Regions from separate parts of the Gottfriedia sp. NPDC057991 genome, predicted to be linked through region 1. Evidence: predicted binding sites of a transcription regulator. Region 1 holds the regulator's gene; the other holds the start of a gene.
The links. Region 1 encodes NrdR, which represses ribonucleotide reductase genes. Its sites were predicted from a motif close to AACACNATATATNGTGTT; they were not measured.
Positions count from the first base shown of each region.

Region 2: the regulator NrdR is predicted to act here: its motif matches at 1,719-1,736, upstream of nrdI (class Ib ribonucleoside-diphosphate reductase assembly flavoprotein NrdI).

Region 1 covers NZ_JBHVQN010000007.1:20,175-23,605, forward strand. Annotated here, with positions in the region: gene ACFVR2_RS20895 (replication initiation and membrane attachment family protein) at 1-1,327, opposite strand, end outside; gene nrdR (transcriptional regulator NrdR) at 1,364-1,834, opposite strand; gene speD (adenosylmethionine decarboxylase) at 2,164-2,550, opposite strand; gene ACFVR2_RS20910 (glyceraldehyde-3-phosphate dehydrogenase) at 3,044-3,431, opposite strand, start outside.
Region 2 covers NZ_JBHVQN010000002.1:523,782-527,212, reverse strand. Annotated here, with positions in the region: partial or broken gene ACFVR2_RS09965 (ribonucleotide reductase N-terminal alpha domain-containing protein) at 165-1,292, opposite strand; gene nrdI (class Ib ribonucleoside-diphosphate reductase assembly flavoprotein NrdI) at 1,279-1,638, opposite strand; gene ACFVR2_RS09955 (hypothetical protein) at 1,997-2,191, opposite strand; gene ACFVR2_RS09950 (spore germination protein GerW family protein) at 2,272-2,580, opposite strand; gene ACFVR2_RS09945 (YkvS family protein) at 2,755-2,940, shown strand; gene ACFVR2_RS09940 (DUF6254 family protein) at 3,153-3,263, opposite strand; gene ACFVR2_RS09935 (efflux RND transporter permease subunit) at 3,288-3,431, shown strand, end outside.

The DNA.
Region 1 (3,431 bases):
TCGGTGATTCATTCGACTCACTCGATTGAAGCCAGTCAGGTACAATCTCAGTTCGAATTGTTTTATTTCGTCTATTACTTGAGCGAGCTTTAGCAGCAGTTGCACTCTGTTTAGTTTCTTCAAACTCTTTACGTGCAAGATCCATAGCCTGTTTAACTGTTGTTACACCTTTTCTCGCCCAATGACTTGCTATCTTAATTACGTAATTTCTAGAAAGCTTTTTATCTAAACGGATCATTACATAGTCAATTAACACATTTGCGACTCCAGGTAGAAGCTTTTGATCAATCATAATCTCTTCGATAATTTTTAAATCAGCTTCACTTGGTTCAGCTCCACCCGATATCTCCTTAAGGTATTGACGAGGAGAAATTGTTTCGAAGCAATGAATTAATTTTTCTTCTTGAGTTGATGGCTGCTCATTAACCATTTGTCTATGCTGAATAGGTTGAACCTTTTCAACAATCATAGGCAGAGCTTCATGATGTTGGAATTGATACCAGTCTCTTGCTTCAATGCGAAGAGTTTCAATATTGATTTTATTATCTTCATTTAATGAGCGCATTACAATCGTTTTCATTTGAATTGGATTTATTCCATATAAAAATGCAAGTTTTAAAATTGTTTCTTTTACCTCTGTAGTAAATGCTCTTTTTGGAACAAACGAATCCGAAAGTCCATCTAAAAATAAAGCATAGTCAAACTCTTCCATTTTGACAGATATTTTAATTGGCTGATTGTCTTGTAAAATTCTATTATCAATTGACGTAGATAGATCGTTACTTTGCTGAATTTCATTTAATTGTTCAACTGTAATAGCTTGGAATACCGAATCAAATGAACGTGAAATCTCACGAAACCCTTCTTTCGAAAATGCTTGTCTACTAAAAAAGGTTTTAGTTCGTTGATATTGTGTTTTTCCAATTGTTTTAAACAGAAAGATATTTAGGATAGGGTCTTCGAAAAAAGAATGAGGATCTAGCGGAGATTGAAGCTCATATAGAAGCTTTTTTGTACCATTTTCAAATCCTTCATAAACTTTAAGTAAGCCGATTCCTTCAAGGATTAATCTTTGTTCATAAATTGATTTTAAATTACTTTTCATGCCAAGCATTAAAGAATGATGTGTTAGCGTATTAGGATTAAGGTCCGTTTGCTCACATTCACTCCAAAGTGTCATATATAAACTTAAAGCTGGACTACCAATTATTGGTTGATACAACATCGTTAATACTTGCCTATGAAAATTATGTAAATACCCAGCTGCCATTACAGTATAAGGATCCGCCGGTAGAACATCCATCCAATGTTGCTTATCAATAGACATTCAAACATTCCTTTCTTGTATCAAAAGAGCGAAGTATTATTCGTCTTTACCTCGCTCTTTGTTAATTAAATCTTTTAATTCATCAATGAATACATTAATATCTTTAAATTGACGATAAACTGACGCAAATCGTACGTATGCAACTTCATCAACTTTAGATAAATGCTCCATCACCATTTCACCTAGAACTTCACTCGGAACTTCTGATGTGCCACTATTTTTTAGTTCTTTTTCAATGCTATGAATAATGTCTTCTAGCTGAGATAAAGAGACAGGGCGTTTTTCACACGCTTTAATCAGTCCCCTTAACATCTTATCTTTACTAAATTCTTCACGAGCTCCCTCTTTTTTTACAACTAAAATAGGATTATCTTCAACTCGTTCAAAAGTTGTAAAACGATGCTGACATTCTTCACATTCACGTCTTCTTCTAATTGAGCGACCTTCATCAACTGGTCTACTATCAAGTACTCTTGTCCCATTAAAGTTACACGTTGGACATCTCATCGTTATAGTTCAACTCCAAACACTTAATTGTTTAAACGTATTATTATAACTCTATACTATAACAAATTCAAAATAAACTAAAGTTTATTTCATAAAAGTCATAAAGCCTATTTTTCGTCTTGAAGATCGAAATATCATTATTTCAATTTAATGCAAATATTTTTTACTATGTAAAGCTAGTTCATTCTCCAAAAAGAGTATTGAAAACTAGAATGTTTAAATCATCTGATTCCGCACCATATTTAACCTCAATGAGGCATTATGCCATACCTTTTAAATCAATTAAAAAACAAAAAAGAGAGATGAAAAATCACCTCTCTCAATTCTCTTTAGTTACCATTTACAACTTTTACATTATCAACTTGAATGGGACCCATTCCTCTTGGTAGCTCAACGTTTTCGCGAGTATCAGCTTCTAAAGCTTCAGCGATAAAGTTTGCAGCTACATTCGGATCAATTCTATCACCGCAAGTGTAAACATCAATACTTGCATAACCATGCTCAGGAAAGCTGTGAATAGTTAAGTGTGATTCTGAAATGATTACGACACCACTAACGCCATGAGGAGCGAACTTGTGAAAAGCAACTTCACGAACTTCTGCACCAGAGCGTAACGCAGCATCAACAAAAGTTTCCTCAATAAATTTCATATCATTTAATTTTTCTGTATTACAACCCCATAATTCTGAAATGACGTGACGACCCATAGTATCCATATTCATTTCCCCCTTAAAATAATTTGTCATGACCTCTATTGCGAAAGTATGATCAACTACCACGGGGGAAAGTTAGTCCAAAGAGGTCCTAACCCTTTAAGTAATTAGTTATACTTTTAGAAGTTCACGAAAGTTAGTATACTTTTTTTAAATTTGAATTGCAAGATAAATTTTATTTTTTTGTTATTTACTAAATTAATTGTGATGAAAATGCGTCAGGCAGATCTGAAAACGCGGGATTGACAAGAAAAGCAGGTTACACAGAAGCCATGCCTTTTAGGGGGATGTTTAACTTTTTCTGGTCTTAAAATTTTTTTCTAACCTTAGTTCAACAATCTTCTTTCATAGATATTAAGTCATACTTCACCCTTTTATGTAGTCATAATTTCACATTATTACTTAATATGTCATACAACTTCAAAAAGACTAACCAGATTAACTGGTTAGCCTTTTGTATTCGTTTACATTTTTTTATAAGTAGAATATTTATTGATTAAACAGTTTCAAGCTTTTTTATTTTAGATGCAACGATTGACACTAAGTCAACTACGCGTCTTGAGTAGCCCCACTCATTATCATACCAAGCTAATACTTTAACTTTTGTACCATCGATTACCATTGTAGAAAGAGCATCGATAATTGCAGAGTGTGTATTTGTATTAAAATCGATTGATACTAATGGCTCGTTACAATATTCGATAATTCCGTGCATTGAACCTTTAGAAGCTGTTTCAAACACTTCATTAATTTCTTCAACAGTTACTTCTCTCTTTAAGTCTACAACTAAGTCAACAAGTGATACGTTTGGAGTAGGAACACGTAAAGCCATACCATGTAACTTGCCATTTAAATGTGGAAGTACTTTAGATAATGCTTTTGCT
Region 2 (3,431 bases), on a different contig from region 1:
TTTTGATTAATGAATTAACACTTAATACCTATAAGACACTTACTATAAATAGTTTAGATTAACGAATTAAGATAAGATTTAGCACGGTAGATTACCTATTATAAGGCTTCTCCCGTTTAACAGAGTTTTCGACTAGAATTTCTTCTAGAAGGTGCTAGCAATTAACACAAATTAGACATTTTTATTTCGCCAATATCCTTCAATGCATGCTGCTGATTAGCATTACTTTTATACATCAAATATGGATAACCAGATTCTAACTGAATCGCAGCAATTTTTACTAAAAGATCTCGAGCATTTAAGTCTAGTTTTTTCTTTTTAACACGCTCATTATTTACTAACTCTTCATATCTTTCATCTATATCAAAATCATCTAAATGAATGCCATATTCTTTATACACTGTATATGGTGCAAATACATAGAATGGTTCATTTTTTTCTGCTAGTTCAAAGAATTTATTTGGAACAATTAATCCGATCGATAGTGATTGAATTCTACTTTTCTCATCGGCATTGATTTTTTTTGTATCAAGAAATTCAACTACGTCCCAGTGGAAAATATTTAAATAGGTTGCACCAGCACCTTTACGTTGTCCTAGCTGGTTAGCATATGAAAATGAATCTTCTAATAGCTTCATAACAGGAACAACACCACTTGCAGCGTTATCAATTTCCTTAATTTGCTCTCCACGTGCTCTAAGTTTTGATAGATTTAGTGCAACACCACCACCGATTTTTGACAGTTGCATTGCCGTATTAATTTGAAATCCGATTGAATTTAAACTATCGTCCATTTCTAGCAAGAAACATGACACCAATTCGCCTCTTCTACTTCTTCCAGCATTTAAGAAGGTTGGAGTAGCTGGCTGATAGTTTTGTTGAATCATCATTTTTGCTAATTTCAATGCTTTTTCAATATTGCCTCTTCCTAAATATAATGCAACGATCGCAATTCGATCTTCATATCCTTCTAAATAATGCTTTCCATCATTTGTTTTTAATGCGTAATCTTTAAAGAATTTTGATGCGGCCATATATGATTGAAAAGTGAATCCTGCATTGTATACTAACTCATATAATTTTTCTATTTCATCAAAGGAGTAATCCATCTCAACATTATAATAGTAGTTTTCTTGAATCATATAGTTTAAGCGTTCTTTTAAAGAAGAAAACTGAATCTGTTTATCTTCAACTTCTTTCAAGAAACAAAGAAGCGCTTCTTTATCTTTTGCGAGATCAAAAAAACCATCTTTTTTAATCGTCAATTCATTATTCAGCTCAATATGTCTCAAGCTTTTCCACTCCCTCAATAAAATATTGTACATCTCGACTTGTCCCTGACAGTTCAAACTTTGATAACACTGGAACTTGATAGTCTGATGCTATTTTATCTGCACTTGCTGCAAAAGAATCTCCCCAGTTTTTATTACCACTTGCACTGACTGCTTTTAAATACTTCGAATTACTCTCCAAAAAAGTACTTACGTTTTCAGGTACGCTACCAAATCCTGCAGTATAAGTTATGAGAATATACGGTTCTTCGATTGTTAGTCCATCTTTTATTTGGATTGACGGCATTCTAACTTTATTGACAAATCGCTTAACATTGCCAGTCATTGAACTGTAAACTATCACCATATTATCACCCTCGTTAATATGTAAGAATATTGAAAATACTTATATTATATACCTACATATTGTATTACCTTTTTAGAACAAACACAACATATAGGTGCTGAATTTAAAAAATAAACATTTCGACAATATGTCTCGAAATAAAACAATATATGAAATTTAACAAATTATGGAGAAGAGTGCAATAAAGTGTAAAACGATTTTTTTGTCAAATGAGGTCATAACATTTTCACAAAAAAAGTACTCATTAACACCTTGCGAAATAAGAAAAAAAGCAAAAAAAACTTTTTTTTTTCGCAAACTTTTAATGAGTACACGATTAAAATAATATTATTCTGTCTTTAGATTTTAACAAAAATTGTTAACTTCTAGCTTCTTCCAAGTAAGTATAAATTGCATGGCCTCCATGCTGTGCAATCCCACGAAAGTGCTTAAAGTCCTCTCGATTAACGATTATTTGTCTAAATGCTAAAAAATCATCTTTTGTAACGTTAATTTCTGATATCTCACCTTTTACAAGCTGATCAATCAAATTGATAAATTCATTTTGTTCCATATAATCACCCTTTATTATTTTGATTGCCACAAGAAATAAACTTCAAACCTAACATTAACAAAGAATGTACTTAATGGAAACTAAATAGTTACATCAAGAATTTTTTCAGTAACAGCTAAATTCATATTTTTATTATTTACTAAAACTACTTCACTTTTTCCATCTTTTAAAACTAAGAATGCTTTAGGAATTACTTCTACTCCTGTTCCAATACTCGCAAACTCGTATGATGAATGAGCTTCGCCTAGCGCTAAAATCATTTCAAAAAATGGTACTAAAATAATTTTTTCAAAATATAAAATCGGATCACCTATAAGCGTATTACTACTAACCAAATTTTTAATTTCATTTGAAATTTCTACTTCAAACTCTTCAAACCATTCTTTCAACAAACTAACCTCCTGAAAGTGCTACAACCATTTTTGCCCTTCAAAAGGTTTTTAAACATAATTTCTATGAAAAAAGACATAATTGTATAAAAATTTAAATTTTCTCTTTACCTTTAAACCGTTTTCATGCATTATAGAAGGTGTCAAATCAAAACTTTGTTAGGAGATATGCTCATGAAAATTGCAGAAGCAGGAAATATCATTGAGTTTAAACAGGGATTGAAAGGTAGAGTACAAAAAGTAAATAAAAATTCTGTCATTGTTGACATATCCATAATGGAAAACTTCAGAGATTTAGAAATGGAACCGCTAACAGTCGTAAACCATAAAAATTATAAAATACTAAAAACAGCTGAATAGTTTAAAAATAGTATGATCAGCTTATATTCATATTTAAAAAGGTTCGAACTACATAGATTTCGATTCTATTATAATTTATTAGAATTCTTTACCAAATCAGTCTCAGGTCCCGTGTATATCACGGGACTTTTTTTTATGATAACAATTGAAAATGTGATAAGTGATATTCACAAAAAAATTTGGTACTAATCACACTTTAGTAAAGGAGATGGCTATTTTGTTTCTTTGTCCAATTCTTTAAACGATTTTACTTTATCATGTGGCTGATGGTTCGACTTTCTTTCATTCCAAAATCGTTCCTTTTCTTTTTTTGATTTTGTCATTTTCATACCTCCTAAAATTAATCAATTTCTTGTCATCTTATCATTTCACAAAAAATGAAAATCTATGTTAATTATTTTTTAGGTGTTGTTGGTGGATTTACTAGTAAAATATTCCTACCATTTGCTTTAACAATTGTTTTTTCTTTACTTGCTTCATTGTTAGTTTCA